DNA from 2 places in the Zoogloea sp. genome. Region 2 is predicted to be linked to the other one. Evidence: predicted binding sites of a transcription regulator. Region 2 holds the regulator's gene; the other holds the start of a gene.

Region 1 (7,894 bases), on a different contig from region 2:
ATCACCGGCGAGAAGACCGCCTTCGCCTACTCCGACGACATCAGCCTGAAGGCCCTCAAGGCAGCCGCCGACGCGACCCGTGCGATCGCCGACAGCGGCCGCCGCAAGACCCACAAGATCGAGGCCGTCAAGAAGCCACCGCTGGCCCTCTACCGCGCCGACAATCCCCACGATTCCCTCGACGACGTGACCAAGGTCAAGCTGCTCGAGCGTCTCGAGGCGATGGCCCGCGCCGAGGATCCGCGCGTCAAGGAAGTGATGGCCAGCCTGGTCGGCTCCTGGGAGGTGGTGCTGGTGGCGCGCAGCGATGGCCACCTGGCCGCCGACGTACGCCCGCTGGTGCGGGTGTCGGTGTCGGTCATCATGGAAGAGAACGGCCGCCGCGAGCAGGGCTCCAGCGGTGGTGGCGGGCGCTACGACTACGGCTACTTCAGCGATGACGTGCTGTCCGGCTTCGCCAAGGCGGCGGTGCATCAGGCGCGCGTCAATCTCGGCGCCGGCCCGGCACCGGCCGGCTCCATGACGGTCGTGCTCGGCAACGGCTGGCCCGGCATCCTGCTCCACGAAGCCATCGGCCACGGCCTGGAAGGCGACTTCAACCGCAAGGAAAGCTCGGCCTTCAGCGGTCGCATCGGCCAGCAGGTGGCGGCCAAGGGCGTTACCGTGGTGGACGACGGCACGCTGCGGGACCGCCGCGGCTCCCTGACCATCGACGACGAGGGCAACCCGACCCAGCGCACCGTGCTGATCGAGGACGGCATCCTCACCGGTTACATGCAGGACATGCTCAACGCCCGCCTGATGGGCGTCGCGCCCACCGGCAACGGCCGCCGCGAATCCTTCGCCCACCTGCCGCTGCCGCGCATGACCAACACCATCATGCTGGCCGGCCAGCACGAGCCGGCGGAGATCATCGCCTCGGTGAAGAACGGCCTCTACGCCGCCAACTTCGGCGGCGGCCAGGTAGACATCACCTCCGGCAAGTTCGTCTTCTCCACTTCCGAGTGCTACCTGATCGAGGACGGCAAGGTCACTCGCCCGGTGAAGGGCGCCACGCTGATCGGCAATGGTCCAGACTGCCTGACCCGCGTGTCGATGATCGGCAACGACCTGGCTCTTGATCCGGGCGTCGGCACCTGCGGCAAGGACGGCCAGAGCGTGCCGGTCGGCGTCGGCCAGCCGACCCTGCGCATCGACGGCCTGACCGTCGGCGGCACCGGCGGCTGAGCGTATGCAGCGTAGGCGCTTCCTGGCCCTGGCCGGTGCTTGCGGTTGTGTGGCGATGACGGGCGCCCTGTCAGCGCCTGTTTCTCCGGATGCCGCTGGCGGCTCCGCCCTCGCGGCGGTCATCAACAAGGCGGGGCGCCAGCGCATGCTGTCCCAGCGCACGGCCAAGGCCTGGCTGATGCGCGTGCTCGGGGTGCAACCCGACCGGGCCGGCATCCTGCTCAGCCGCTCGGTGCAGCTCTTTGACCTGCAGATGACCGAGCTGAAGGCCATCCAGCCGAGCGATGAAGTGCGGGGCGCCGTGCAGCAGCTGGAGCAGGAGTGGGCCCGCTACCGGCCACTGCTCAACGACCTGCGCAGCGATCCCAAGGCTGTGTGGAACGGCAGCGAGGCGGTGCTGGCAGCCGCCCACAAGCTGACACTGGCCTACGAGAAGAGCGTCGGCTCGCCGGCCGGCCAGTTGGTGAACCTCGCTGGCCGTCAGCGCATGCTGTCCCAGCGCATGGCCAAGGCCTATTTTTTCCGCCAGCTCGGCGTTAATACGGGCCCCGCCGGCGAGATGCTGGATGCGGCGGTCAAGGAGTTTACCAAGGCCCATGAGACGCTGAAGGCCAGCCCGCAGAACACGCCGCAGCTCAAGACCGAACTGGCGCTGGTGGAGCAGCAGTGGTTCTTCTTCCGCAACGCGCTGGGCCTCAACGATGCCGCCGACCAGAAGAAGGCGGCGGAGGCGGTCGGGACCACCAGCGAACGCATCCTCGAGCAGATGGACCTGGTTGTCGGCCTGTATGAAAAGTTGGCCCGCGATGCGTGATTGGGTGCTGGCCCGGCTGCGGGTGGTGGCGCTCGCAGCGACCACGGGGCTGCTCGGCGCCTGCGCGACGCCGTCGTCCTCGCCGCAGGCCATCCAGCGTCTCGATCCGGCCGAACTGGCACGCCTGGAGGCGGCCCGCCCGGATGCGCCCCTGAGCCTCGACGAGATCCTGCGCCAGTCCCGTGCCGGCGTGCCGACCGCAACGTTGCTGGAAACCATCACGCGCACCGGCACCCGCCATGCCCTCAACCCGTCCGAGGCGATCCGCCTGCGCGAGCAGGGCGTGGCGCCCGAAGTGCTCGATGCGATCACCGCAGCCCAGGAACGCTGGGCCCGCGATCAGGCTACCGCCGACAAGGTGCGCCGCGACACCGAGCAGGCCGCCGCCCTCGACAAGGCGAAGGCCGAGGCCGAACGCTACCGCCGCCAGTCGCAACCCCAACCCTACTGGGACCCGTTCTGGCCTTATCCCTACGCCTATCCGCCCGGCTACCCGGGCTGGCGCGGCTACGGCGGCATAGGCTGGGGCGGGCGCATCCGGCGCTGAGTCTCGCTTTATCCCCCATTCAGAAAAGCGCTAACTGACGGTCGTCGCCGGGCCGTGCCGGTGGGCGGAAAGCTGCCGTGTTGAGGCGTCGCCGTGAACGGTTGAGCCCGAGCCTTTCGGCCAGCCGCTGCATGCGTTGGCTGTAGAGATCGGCGAAGACGCCCTGGCCGCGCATGCGGTGGCCAAAGCGCTTGTCGTACAACTCGCCGCCGCGCAACTGGCGCAGCAGGCTCATCACGTGCCGAGCCCGATCCGGGAAATGGCTGTCCAGCCAGTCGGCGAACAGATCTTTCAATTCGTAGGGCAGGCGCAGCAGTGAATAAGCTGCCGTGTCGGTGCCGGCCCCGTGGGCGGCTTCCATTACCGCTTCCAGCTCGTGGTCGTTGATGGCCGGGATCAGCGGCGCGAACAGCGTGCCGACCGGCACGCCGGCTGCATGCAGGCGTCCCATCGCCGCCAGGCGCCGGGCTGGCGTTGCGGCGCGGGGTTCCAGCTTGCGGGCCAGGGCCGGGTCGAGGGTGGTGATCGAGAACATCACGTGCACCAAGTCGTCCCGCGCCATGTCGGCGAGCAGATCCAGATCGCGCTCGATCAGCGCCGACTTGGTGACGATGGACACCGGGTGGCGCGTCTCGGCGAGGATCTCCAGCAACTGGCGGGTCAGGCCAAGGCGGCGCTCCACCGGCTGCCAGCCGTCGGTGTTGATGCCCAGCGCGATCGGCTCACAGCGGTAGCCGGGGGCAGCCAGCTCGCGGCGCAGCACGGCCGGCGCGTCGGGCTTCCAGGCAATCTTGGTCTCGAAATCCAGCCCCGGCGACAAGCCCAGGTAGGCGTGGCTCGGCCGCGCAAAGCAATACGCACAGCCATGCTCGCAGCCCTTGTACGGATTGACCGACTGGTTTAAGGGCACGTCCGGCGAACTGTTGCGCGTGATCACCGACCTGGCCTGGTCGAGGATCAGCGTCGTTGGCGGCCCCTTGGGCGGGTCCGTATCGTCGGCTGCGTCAGCGGAGCCCTCCCAGCCGTCGTCGAAACCGTCGCGCCGCCAGGCAGCGAAGCGGTTGTCCGGGTTCAGGCGGCTGCCGCGACCGCGGGGTGGAACAGGCTTCATCGGGTTGTTTGTGTATAAAAATACAGTATATCCAAACAGCCCCGGTTTTGCCGGCTGCGCGTTTACGCCTTTTTTACGTGGGCGGTGCAACAATTTGTACCGTCTTCCCCTCGGGCGTCCCGACCGGCGCCGCGCTCCATGCCCGTCCCCTTGAACCGCCTGCTGTTCGAGTCGCAATCGGTCCGCTTTCGTTACCTGCTGGCCTTGCTCGCCTGCGTGCTGGCGCTGGGCGTGGCGTTGCCGCTGCGCGACGTGCTCGACCTGGCCAATGCGGTGATGATCTTCCTGCTGGCCGTCGTGCTGGTGGCCAGCCGCCTCGGGCGCGGACCGGCGGTGGTGGCGTCCCTCGCCTGTGTGGCGCTGTTCGATTTCTTCTTCGTGCCGCCGCGTTTCTCGCTGGCGATCAGCCACGGCCAGTATCTGGTGACCTTCCTGGTGATGCTGGCGGTGTCGCTGCTGATCGGCCAGCTCACCGCCGGCCAGCAGCGGCAGGCCTTCGATGCGGGCCGCCGGGAGCGTATTACCCGGGCCTTGTACGACCTCGCCAAGCGCCTGGCGGGGGCGCGCCAGCCAGGCGAGGTGGACCGGGCGCTGCGGGATTTCATCGGCAGGCAATTGGGGGCCGGCGCCTGGCTGCTTCTGCCCGATGCCGACGGCACGCCACGCGCGGAAAGCCTGGAGGCCGGCGCGTTGGGCACGCTGGACATGCAGATCGGCCGCATGGTGCTCGACAGCGGCCGCGTCATTGAGTCGGGGGCGTCCGAGCGGCCCGGACGCCGCCGCCATTTCCTGCCGCTGGCCGGGGCCGGCGAGGTGTGTGGCGTGCTGATCGTCTCGCTGGCCGAGGATGCGACCGACGAGTTGCCACTGCTTGAGGCGCTCACCTCGCTGGCGGCGACCGCGGTGGAGCGCCTGCACTTTGTGGCGGCGGCTCAGTCGGCGCAGCTGGAGGCGGAGTCCGAGCGACTGCGCAGTTCCATCCTGTCAGCCCTGTCCCACGACGTGCGCACGCCGCTGACCGCCCTCTACGGCATGGCCGACTCCCTGGCAATGCTGCGCCAGCCATTGCCGGACGAGGCGTGCGAGCTGGCGGCGGCAATCCGCGAGCAGGCGCTGCGCGTCAATGGCATGGTGGACAAGTTGCTCGACATGGCCCGGTTGCAGAGTGGCCGCGTCAGCCTGCGCAAGGAGTGGCAGTCCATCGAGGAGGTGGTCGGCTCCAGCTTGCAGCTGCTCGGCCCTGCGATGGCCCGCCATCCGGTGCGCACCAGCGGCCTCGGCGAGCTGCCGCTGGTGCAGTTCGACGCAGTGCTGCTGGAACGGGTCTTCTGCAACCTGTTCGAGAACGCCGCCAAATACGCACCACCGGATACGCCGGTCCAGGTCAGCGCCCGCGCCGGCGCCGACCTGCTCGAAGTGCAGGTGAGGAGCAGCGGCGACGGCTTTCCGCCGGACCGCCTGGAGCAGGTCTTCGAGCTGTTCGAGCGGGGCGGCAGCGAAGGCCCGGTGGCCGGCATGGGCGTCGGCCTGGCGATCTGCCGCAGCATCGTCGAGGCCCACGGTGGCACCATCCGCGCTTTCAATCCGCCTAAAGGAGGCGGCTGCGTGGCCTTCACGCTGCCCCTCGGCACACCGCCGGCGATCGACGTGGAAGCGCTGGAGTCCGGAGTGTTGCCATGAGCGGCCCGCAGATCCTGGTCGTCGAGGACGAACGCCAGATCCGCCGTGTTGTGCGCTCGGCGCTGGAGTCCGAAGGCTGTCGTGTGCGCGAAGCCGATAGTTGCCGGCAGGCGTTGATCGAGGCAGGCCATTGCCGGCCCGACCTGGTGATCCTCGACCTGGGCCTGCCGGACACCGACGGCGCCCACTTCGTGCAGGATTTCCGCAGCTGGTCGTCCGCGCCGGTGCTGGTGCTGTCGGCCCGTTCCACCGAGCACGACAAGATCGACGTCCTCGACGCCGGCGCCGACGACTACCTGACCAAGCCGTTTTCCATCGGCGAACTGCAGGCCCGCGTGCGGGCGCTGCTGCGGCGCGGGCGCGTCAATGCCGATGCCGAGTTGGCGCAGGTCAGCTTCGGCGACGTGGAAGTGGATTTCTCCCGCCGCCTGGTCAGCCGCCAGGGCGAGGCGGTCAAGCTGACCCCCATCGAATACCGCCTGCTCGCTGTGCTGATCGCCCACGCCGGCCAGGTGATGACCCATCGCCAGCTGCTGCGCGAGGTGTGGGGCACGGCCTCCAGTGACAGTAACCATTACCTGCGAATCTATGTCGGGCACCTGCGCCACAAGCTGGAGAGCGACCCGGCCCAGCCCCGTCACTTCCTGACCGAAACGGGAGTGGGTTACCGCTTCCAGCTCTGAAACTCGCAGCCGTCGCATCAGTCCTTCTGGAGTCCTGCATGAGCCAATCCGACAGTCATTCCCGTTCCGGCCTGGTCGGCCTCGCCCTTGCCGCGCTGGGCGTGGTCTATGGCGACATCGGCACCAGCCCGCTATATGCCTTCAAGGAAGCCTTCACCGGCCCCCACGGCATCGACCCCTCCGAGGTCAATGTGCTGGCTGCGTTGTCGGCCTTCTTCTGGGCCGGCCTGTTGATCGTGTCGATCAAGTACGTGTGGGTCGTGCTGCGCTTCGACAACGAAGGGGAGGGCGGCGTGCTGGCCCTCACCGCGCTGGCCCAGCGGGTTTCCCACCGGCCGCGCTGGGCCATGCTCGCCGTCGGCGGCGGCATCTTCGCCGCGGCGCTGTTCTATGGCGACGCGATCATCACCCCGGCGATCTCGGTGCTGTCGGCTGTGGAAGGCCTCAGCGTCGCCACGCCGCAGTTCGAGCACTACGTGGTGCCGATCACCGTCGGCATCCTGGTCGGCCTGTTCATGATCCAGAAGCACGGCACCGGCCGGGTTGGGCAGTTCTTCGGGCCGATCACCGTGCTGTGGTTCCTGGCCCTCGGCGCTCTCGGTGTCGGCAGCATCCTGCAGACGCCCGAAGTGCTGCGCGCTATCGATCCGCGCTACGCCCTCCAGTTCGCCATCGAGCGGCCGCACACCGCCTTCATCCTGCTGTCGGCGGTGTTCCTGTCGCTGACCGGCGGCGAGGCCTTGTACGCCGACATGGGCCACTTCGGTGCGCGGCCGGTGCGCCTCGCCTGGTATGGCCTTGTGTGGCCGTCGCTGGTGCTCAACTATTTCGGCCAGGGAGCGCTGGTGCTGCGCTCCCCGGTGGCCATCGAGAACCCCTTCTACCTGCTCGCGCCGGACTGGTTCCTGCTGCCGCTGGTGGGCCTCGCCACCATCGCCACGGTGATCGCGTCGCAGGCCACCATCACCGGCGCCTATTCCATGACCCTGCAGGCCGGTCGGCTTGGCTACCTGCCACGCCTGCGCATCCTGCACACCTCCGACACCGAGAAAGGCCAGATCTACATCCCCAGCGTCAATTGGCTGATGCTGGTGGCGGTCATCGTGCTGGTGCTGCAGTTCCGCTCCTCCGGCGCGCTGGCGGCGGCCTACGGCATCGCCGTGTCGGGCACGATGATCATCACCACGCTGCTTACGGCCTTCATTCTGCTGATGGCCGAAGGCCGCATCCGCGTCGGCCTGCTCGCCGCGCTGGCCTTGTTTGGTGCCCTTGAGCTGCTGTTCTTCAGCTCCAACCTCACCAAGCTCGGCGAAGGCGGCTGGATGCCGATGGCCCTCGGCGCGGCGATCTTCCTGATGCTCACCACCTGGAAGGAGGGCAGCCGCCTGCTCGCCAACCAGCGCTGCAAGATCGACGTGCCGATGGCCGGCTTCGTGCGCGGCCCGCTGCCCGACGTGCCGCGGGTCTTTGGCACCGCGGTGTACCTCACGTCGGAACCGAGCCTGGTGCCCAGCGCGCTGTTCCACAACCTCAAGCACTACAAGGTGATGCACGAGCGGATCATCTTCCTGCACGTGGTGAACGAAGGCATTCCGCGGGTGGACGACGCCGAGCGGGTGACGGTCACCCAGCTGGCGCCGGGCCTCTACAACGTGGACGCGCGCTTCGGTTTCCGCGAGGAGCCGGACCTGCCGGCGGCGCTGGCTTTGGCTGCGAAGTACGACCTCGAACTGGAGGAGATGACCACCACCTACTTCGTCGCCCGCGCCCGCATCGTGGACGGCCCGGGGGCCATGCCGCGCTGGCGCTGCGGCCTGTTCGCCTGGATGATG
Region 2 (7,894 bases):
CGCGTGGGACCTGTCTGTGCGCACTGCGCACCTGGACCAGACCCATGGTTTCTTCAACGGCACCAGCGTCTTCCTGAAGGTGCATGGCTGTGAGGCACAGCCCCATTTCGTGGACATCCGCCCCCCGCGCGGCCTGAAGGATGCGGGCTGGCGCGTGGCCACCAGCCTGCCGGAAGCGACGGGAGAGGCCGGCGCTGCGGAGCGTTACGGTTTCGGTTTGTATCGGGCAGGGGACTACGATGAGCTGATCGATCACCCGGTCGAGATGGGCACGTTTTCGCTGGCCGAGTTCGATGCCTGCGGCGTGCCCCACGCAGTGGCCATTACCGGTCGCCACGATTGCGACATGACGCGTCTGGTCGGCGATCTCAAGCCGATCTGCGAGGCGCAGATCCGCCTGTTCGGCGAGCCGGCGCCGATGGATCGCTATGTGTTCCTGACCATGGCCGTGGGCGACGGCTACGGCGGTCTCGAGCATCGGGCATCGACGGCCTTGCTTTGCAGCCGCAACGATCTCCCGTACGCCGGCATGGACGAGGCGACCGAGGGCTACCGGCAGTTCCTCGGCCTGTGCAGCCATGAGTACTTCCACACCTGGAACGTCAAGCGCATCAAGCCGGCAGCCTTTGTGCCCTACGACCTGACGCAGGAAGGCTATACGCGCCTGCTGTGGGCCTTCGAGGGCTTCACGTCCTACTACGACGACCTTATGCTGGTTCGCAGCGGTCGGATCACCGAAAAGGATTACCTGGCGCTACTGTCCAAGACCATCACCCAGGTGCATAAGGGCAGCGGCCGCCGCAAGCAGAGCGTGGCGGAATCATCCTTCGAGGCGTGGACCAAGTATTACCGCCAGGACGAAAACAGCCCCAACGCCATCGTCAGCTACTACACCAAGGGTTCGCTGGTGGCCTTGTTGCTCGACCTGCGCTTGCGCGCTGACAGCAAAGGCGCACGCAGCCTGGATGACTTGATGCGCGGGCTGTGGCAACGCCACGGGCTCACCGGCGTCGGCGTGGATGAGGATGGCATTTTTGCGCTGGCGGCGGAGCTCGGCGGGCCGGCGCTGGGGCGGTGGCTGCGGGATTTGGTCGAGGGTACCGACGAGCTACCGTTGGAGGCCGGGCTCAAGCGCCTCGGGCTGACTCTGACCTGGGAGGCGCCTAACAGCAACCCGAGCCTCGGTGTGCGCACAACGGCCGAGGGTGATGCGGTCAAGCTGGCCAATGTCTACGACGGTGGTGCGGCGCGGGCGGCCGGGCTGTCGGCGGGCGACGTGCTGATCGCGCTGGACGGCATCCGCATCACCAGCGCCAACCTGGACAAGCTGCTGGCCCGCCGGCTGGCTGGCGAGACCGTCCGCGTGCATGCCTTCCGGCGCGACGAGTTGATGGAGTTCGAGGTGGAACTCCAGGCTGCGCCGGTGGATACCGCGAAGCTGGCCTTCGCCGAACGCAGTTCGGGTCAGGCCAAGGCGTTGCGCGGAGCCTGGCTGGCAACCGTGGCCTGAGCCGGCAAGCGTGGTGAGGCGCTTAGAGGCGCCTCGCTACGCGGTACAGGTAGGCGCCGAACAGCGCGGCCGCAGCCACGTTGCTGAGGACCGTGGCCTGCCAGAAGCCCGCCACGCCCTGGGGTGGCAGCAGGCCGCCGATGCCGTAGAACGCCAGGCCGTAGCCACCGGCGAGGCCGACCCCCCAGAAACACAGGGTGTGCACGAGCATCGGGCCAAAGGTGATCTTGTAGCCGCGCAGTGCATGGGCGGCCACCGTCTGGATGGCGTCGAAGAGCTGATAAAGCCAGATGTAGAGCAGCAGGGACATGCCGAGCTGCTGAACCTGCGGGTCGGAAGTGTAGGCGGCGAAGATCGGTTCGCGGGCCAGCCAGATGATCGTTGCAACGGCGGTTGAAAGGCCGGCGCCCAGGATTACGCCGACCTTGGCCGCGTGACGGGCGCCGCGTCCGTCGCGGGCGCCGACGGCCTGCCCGACCAGCACGAGGGTAGCGATGGCGAGGGCAAGCGGCAGCATGTAGATCAGCGCCCCCAGGTTGCCGACGATGCGATGGCCGGCGACCACCGAAGCGCCCAATTTGGCAACGAGCAGGGCGATCAGCGTGAAGGCGGTGATCTCCACGAAACTCGAGAAACCCATCGGCAGCCCCAGCCGCAGCAGCTCGCCGAGCGCGCGCGGGTGCGGAGCTTGCCAGCGGGCAAAAAGCCGGTAGCGGGCGTAGGCCGGCGACCTCGCCATGTGGAACAGCGCGCTGACGAGGGCCAGCCAGCCAACGACCGCGCTGGAAACCGCGCAGCCGGTGCCGCCGAGGGGCGCCATTCCGAGGTGGCCGTTGACCAGTGCCCACGACAGCGGAATGTGCACCGTGGTGGTGGCCAGGCTGATCACCATCAGCACACGGCTGTGTCCCAGCGCATTGGTGAAGGCGTAGAAGGTGCGGTAAAGCAGTACCGCCGGCAAGCCCCAGGCGATGGTGCCCAGGTAGTCGCGGGCGCGGCTTTCGATCTCTGGGCTCATCTCGCTCAGCTGCATCAGCCAGTCCGGGCGAGTGAGCAGCAATACGCCGGGAGCAGACAGCAGCAGGGCCAGCCAGAAGCCCTGCTGGAGGGTGGGGGCGATGTCCTGGTGGCGGGCTGCGCCGACATGATGTGCGACGGTAGGGGAAACAGCCTGCAGGATGCCCACCAGCAGCATCACGATGGAAATGTAGATGCCGCTGCCGACGGCGACGGCGGCCAGATCGGTGGTGCCGTAATGGCCGCTCAGGACGGTGTCGCTGACCATCTGGGTCATTGACGACAACTGGGCGACGAGGACCGGCCAGGCAAGCTCGAGGATGCGCCGGGGGAGGGAGGGTGAGGATTTCATGAGGCGCGTAGTCTAGTCCACTCGGGTAGACGTCTCTCAGGCGAAATGGCCGTGGAGATACCAGCCGTGGGGCGCAGCCCTGTCCCGGAAGACCCAGGCCAGGCAGCCGTCCTGGCTGCGGGCGACGAAGTAGTCCCGACACACCGTGGCTTCCGGCCCGTCCCACCAGCCGGATTCGATGCGCTCCGGGCCGGTGAGGAGAGTCCATGGCGGTGGTGCCGGAATCGGCCGGGGTTCCGGCAGCAACCACAGGGGGCGTGGTGAAGGCGGCAAGGGCGACGGCAGGGGCCGGCAGCCCTCGGGGTGCTGAGGCTCGACCCAGCGCCAGGCCTTTTCCGGGCGATGATCGGGTTGGGGGGCGAGGCAACGCACGGCCCGATCGCCGAGGCGCGCGCGCAGGGTCGCCAGCAGCAGGTCCGGATCGCCGTGTTGGCCGTCATTCCCGTGGAAAAGATCGCCGTCGGGTGGAGCAAGTAGACGGGGCTCGTCCGCTGTGAGGCGCAGGGCATCGACCGGGGCCGGTAGAGGTGTCCGGTTCAGATGTTCGCGGGCCAGCAACTGGCAGCGCTGCATGTCCCGGGAAAGGGTGCCCAGTACGATCTCGAACGGTGCTTCCGGCGCTCGGCTGTTGCGTTCGAACTCCAGAACCAGCGTGAAGCGCTCGATCCCGGCCTGGCGGGCATCGAGCCAGCCGGCCAGGCCAGCGAGCAGGCGCCGGGCGGCGAACAACAAGGTTTCCACCTGATCGGACGGCGTCGGCAGCGGCAGGCGGGACAGATAGCGTTCGGGGGGCTGGAACCAGGGGTACGGGTCGGGAATGTGTCCGTAAGCCCGGTCGATAGCGTTGGTGACGGCCTGGGCATGGCGTCGTGCGAGGCCGTGACGGGGCAGACGGCGTACTTCTCCCAAGGTGGCGTGGCCGGTGCCGGTGAGCAGGTCCAGGCTGTCGGGCCCGACCGGCGCGCCCTCGGCAAGAGCGATCAGCGGCAGTGCATCGAGCCTGCCGGCCAGGGGAGCACTGGCGTCATCGTCGCTGCCGAAGCGGGCCAGCCAGCGGGCTGCCAGGGGTGTCTGGGCGATCGCCAGGCGGGCGAGGAAGCCCAGCTCCTCGATTTCCCGGATGATCTGCCGGCTCAGGGGGGCGAGTCCGCCGAACAGGCGCAGGCAGGCCTCCACCTCGAGGAGAACGGCGTTGGGCGCGGCGAGGCTGATGGCGGGGGTGAAGCGCCCGGCCCAGGTGGCGATGTCGACCAGAGCGGCGTGTTCGAGGGCAGGCTGCCGGTCGATCAGGCACAGCTCCGGCGCTATGGCCAGTGCGCTGGCCCGGCCAATCCCTGGCTCCACGCCGCGCGCCATTGCTGCCGGATCCGCGGCCACCACCCTGCGGCGCGGATGGCCATCGAGGATCGCCAGCGGGGCGGCATCACTGCGCCCCCGCGTGAAGACCTGGAGGGGCAGATCGGGCAGGTAGAGGGCGCACCAGAGCATGCTTGCCAACGGGGGAGGGCTGGGGCGCGCGGGGGGCTGCCGAGCAAGGCTCGAGGCCTCCATCGGGACGTGGGCCACCGCCCGGCCAGGGGAGTTCGAGTCTCACGGGCTCGGCCAGTTGTGGCCCGCGGCGTTTCAGGATGTGGATACCGATGCCGCCTCGGCAGGGGCTGAGGGCCAGCCGCAGCACTGCCGGTGAGGGTTGGCGGGCAGCGCTTGCGGGGCGGAGCAGGATCAGTGGTGTGCCGCTTTCTTCGGCGGCCAACTGCAGGCGGCGCAGGGCGCCCATGTCGGCGTCGGCCAGCCACAGCAGGACCACCTCGCAGCTGCGCGAGTCGAGGGACTGGCGAGCTGCCCAGCGGGCATGGGCCGGGCTCTCGGCTTGGACGATGAGCAGGCGTTCGAGCGGTACGCCGGCGGCGGCGAGGGCTGGCGCATAGGGCAGGCCGGGCGGAGCGATGCAGGCCGCCCAGCGCCCTGCAGGCACGCTGGCGAGCAGGGGGAGCAGCAACCCCAGTTCACCGACACCATTGCGGGGCAGCAGCAGTTCGCTCAGCGCGGCGAGGGGCCATCCGCCTCCGGGCAGGGCTGCGTCAAGTGCCGGGTGGCCGGTCGTTCGCCCCGGTAGGGCCGGCGTGGCCAGCCGATCGCCGCGCCAGACCAGATGGTCCAGGGATAAGGCGGAAGCGGAGGCGGCCATGGCGTGGTTCAGGCGATGCCGGAGGGTCAGAAGCTGTCGCTGCGGATCAGGCCGACGGCGATGCCTTCGATTTCCAGCTGGTCGTTGCGGGTGTCCACGATGATGGGTTCGAAGTCCGGGTTGGCTGGCAGCAACTCGACGATGGGGCCCTTGCGGGCCAGGCGCTTGACTGTCACCTCGTCTTCCACCCGGGCGACGACGATCTGGCCGTCGCGGACCTCGGTGGTGCGATGTACGGCCAGCAGGTCGCCATCGAGGATGCCAGCATCGCGCATGCTGAGGCCGCGCACCATCAGCAGGTAGTCGGCGCGGGGCGAGAACAGCCCCGGGTCCACCTGGTAGCGGCCCTGCACATGTTCGGCGGCAAGGATGGGGCTGCCGGCGGCGACCCGCCCGATCAGCGGCAGTCCGAGGGCCTCCTTCAGACGGATGCCGCGGGCGCGGCCTTCTTCAAGGGAGATGACGCCCTTGGCGGCGAGGGCGCGCAGATGGGTCTCCGCCGCGTTGGGCGAGCGGAAGCCGAAGGCGCTGCAGATCTCGGCCCGGGTCGGCGGACGCCCTTCCTGCTCCACGGTGTCGCGGATCAGCTGGAGGATTTCCTGTTGGCGGGGGGTGAGATTGTCGGACATGGAGGGCTCCTGTGAGTCTTGTGTAATTTTATACAGGTTGCGGCGGATGGCAAGCCGCGCGTGCCTTTGCCGGCCGGGGCCGGCCCCGGGAAGCGTGACAAACTGCAGCCCGCAGCCATAAATGACTTGAGCCTCGGCGGGCGGTGGACTATCCATTCAAGAGCATGCCTTCTCCTGACTGATGCAGGTGTGGCAAGCTGGCATCCGGAACAGCAGCCGACATATTTCGCAGACAAGACCAAGCCACACGAACAGATTTGCCCAACCCCTACGGGCTCCCGAGAGCCCTCATTCGCCCCCGGAGGAGAGATGCCCATGTTCGTCAGCCCGCAAGAAGCTTCGGGTAGAGTTCTCAGCGCTGCTCGGTTAGAATCCTCCGACTCGCCGGCAACGCCTTGCGAAGGCTCGCCTGCTCCGCTCTTTTCCCTGCCCGATGCCGACATGGAAATGTTCGATCTGGCCTCGGTGCTGGGGTCCAAACATGTGGTCCTGTACTTCTATCCCCGTGACAACACCCCCGGCTGCACGCGTCAGGCCATTGATTTCAGCGACCATGACGCCGACTTCGAGCAGCAGAACTGCATGGTGATCGGCGTGAGTCCCGACGACTGCCTGACCCATGCCGATTTCCGCGATCAGCACGGCCTGTCGGTGGAATTGCTGTCCGACGAGGATGGCGAGGTGTGCCGCCTGTACGGTGTGTGGTTGTCGGGCGTGGTCGATGGGGTCGCCAAGCGCAGCGTGCGTCGCTCGACCTTCATCATCTCCAGCGACGGGGTGGTGCAGCATGTGCTGCACGATGTGAATCCGCGCGGCCATGCCGCCGAAGTCTTCCAGCTGATAAAGCAACTCAACTCAAGGAATGTAAATGGAAATCGCCAAGAACACGGTCGTCACGCTTGATTACAAGGTTACCGACCCCGATGGGAACGTGATCGACGACGGCCAGCACCCGCTGGTGTACCTGCATGGCGGTTACGACGGTATCTTCACCGTGATCGAGGAAGCCCTGCACGGCAAAAACAGCGGTGACAGCCTGAAGGTCAAGCTGCAGCCGGAAGATGCCTTTGGCGAGTACGACGAGGAGCTGGTGCTGGTGGAAGACGCCACCCTGTTCCCCGACAACATCGAAGTCGGCATGTCCTTCGAGCGCGTGGGCGAGGATGGCGAGGACGAAATGGTCTACCGCATCACCGACATCGCCGACGGCAAGGTCGTTGTGGATGGCAACCACCCCCTCGCCGGCACCGCGCTGGTCTTCGACATCACCGTCAAGAGCGTGCGTGCCGCCAGCGCCGAGGAAATCGGCCACGGCCATGTGCACGGTGAAGGCGGTCATCACCACTGATGCCAGGTGGCCGGCGCTGCGGCTTCGTCCGGCGCCGGCCAACCCGAATTCGCAGAACGGATCGCCTTGCGGTCCGTTTTTTTTGGAATGAATAGATTGGACTCGGACAATCAGGCGCTGTTGCAGGTGAGCGAGCTGCAGGTGGAGCTGGGCGCTGCGGGCCGGCGCGTGCATCCCGTGGATGGCATCAGTTTCGCCGTTCCTGCCGGGCAGACGCTTGCGCTGGTGGGCGAATCGGGTTGCGGCAAATCGATGACCGCGCTGGCCTGCATGCGCCTGCTGCCGGCTGGCGGCCGGATCTCGGGCGGCAGCGTCAGGCTTAGCGGAGAAGCCTTGCAAAGCTTGCCCGAAGTGCGGATGCGCGACATCCGCGGCAGCCGGCTGGCGATGATCTTCCAGGAGCCGGCCACCAGCCTCAACCCGGTCATGACGGTTGGCGATCAGATTGGCGAGGTGCTGGTCCGCCACCGGGGCATCCACGGCAAGCCCGCTTGGGACGAGGCGGAGCGTCTGCTCGACGCGGTCGGCATTCCCGACGCACGGCGACGCCTCGCGGAATATCCTTTCCAGCTGTCTGGCGGCATGAAGCAGCGGGTCATGATCGCCATCGCACTGGCGGGCGACCCGCAGTTACTGATTGCCGACGAGCCCACCACGGCGCTGGATGTGACGATCCAGGCCCAGGTGCTGGATCTGCTCTCCGATCTGCAGGCCCGGCGTGGCATGGGCATGCTGTTGATCACCCACGATCTGGGCGTGGTAGCGCGCATGGCCCACCGGGTCGGCGTGATGTACGCCGGCGAGCTGGTTGAGACCGGTAGGCGGGAGGATTTCTTCAGCACACCGCTGC

Evidence for each region. The regulator LexA, encoded in region 2, represses DNA repair genes until DNA is damaged. The targets are predictions, from matches to a motif close to ACTGTATNTANATACAGT.
Region 1: ACE3RX_RS03035 (PA0069 family radical SAM protein) is a predicted target of LexA. The motif match lies at 3,709-3,726, and genes of this name have one in related genera.

What each region holds. Positions count from the first base shown of each region.
Region 1 covers NZ_JAYSDK010000003.1:155,695-163,588, forward strand. Annotated here, with positions in the region: gene tldD (metalloprotease TldD) at 1-1,227, shown strand, start outside; gene ACE3RX_RS03025 (type IV pili methyl-accepting chemotaxis transducer N-terminal domain-containing protein) at 1,232-2,041, shown strand; gene ACE3RX_RS03030 (hypothetical protein) at 2,016-2,588, shown strand; gene ACE3RX_RS03035 (PA0069 family radical SAM protein) at 2,608-3,699, opposite strand; gene ACE3RX_RS03040 (DUF4118 domain-containing protein) at 3,838-5,379, shown strand; gene ACE3RX_RS03045 (response regulator) at 5,376-6,062, shown strand; gene ACE3RX_RS03050 (potassium transporter Kup) at 6,101-7,894, shown strand, end outside.
Region 2 covers NZ_JAYSDK010000006.1:61,963-69,856, forward strand. Annotated here, with positions in the region: gene ACE3RX_RS05335 (M61 family metallopeptidase) at 1-1,510, shown strand, start outside; gene ACE3RX_RS05340 (MATE family efflux transporter) at 1,533-2,879, opposite strand; gene ACE3RX_RS05345 (DNA polymerase Y family protein) at 2,916-4,367, opposite strand; gene imuA (translesion DNA synthesis-associated protein ImuA) at 4,303-5,067, opposite strand; gene lexA (transcriptional repressor LexA) at 5,094-5,696, opposite strand; gene ACE3RX_RS05360 (peroxiredoxin) at 6,012-6,599, shown strand; gene ACE3RX_RS05365 (peptidylprolyl isomerase) at 6,565-7,044, shown strand; gene ACE3RX_RS05370 (dipeptide ABC transporter ATP-binding protein) at 7,141-7,894, shown strand, end outside.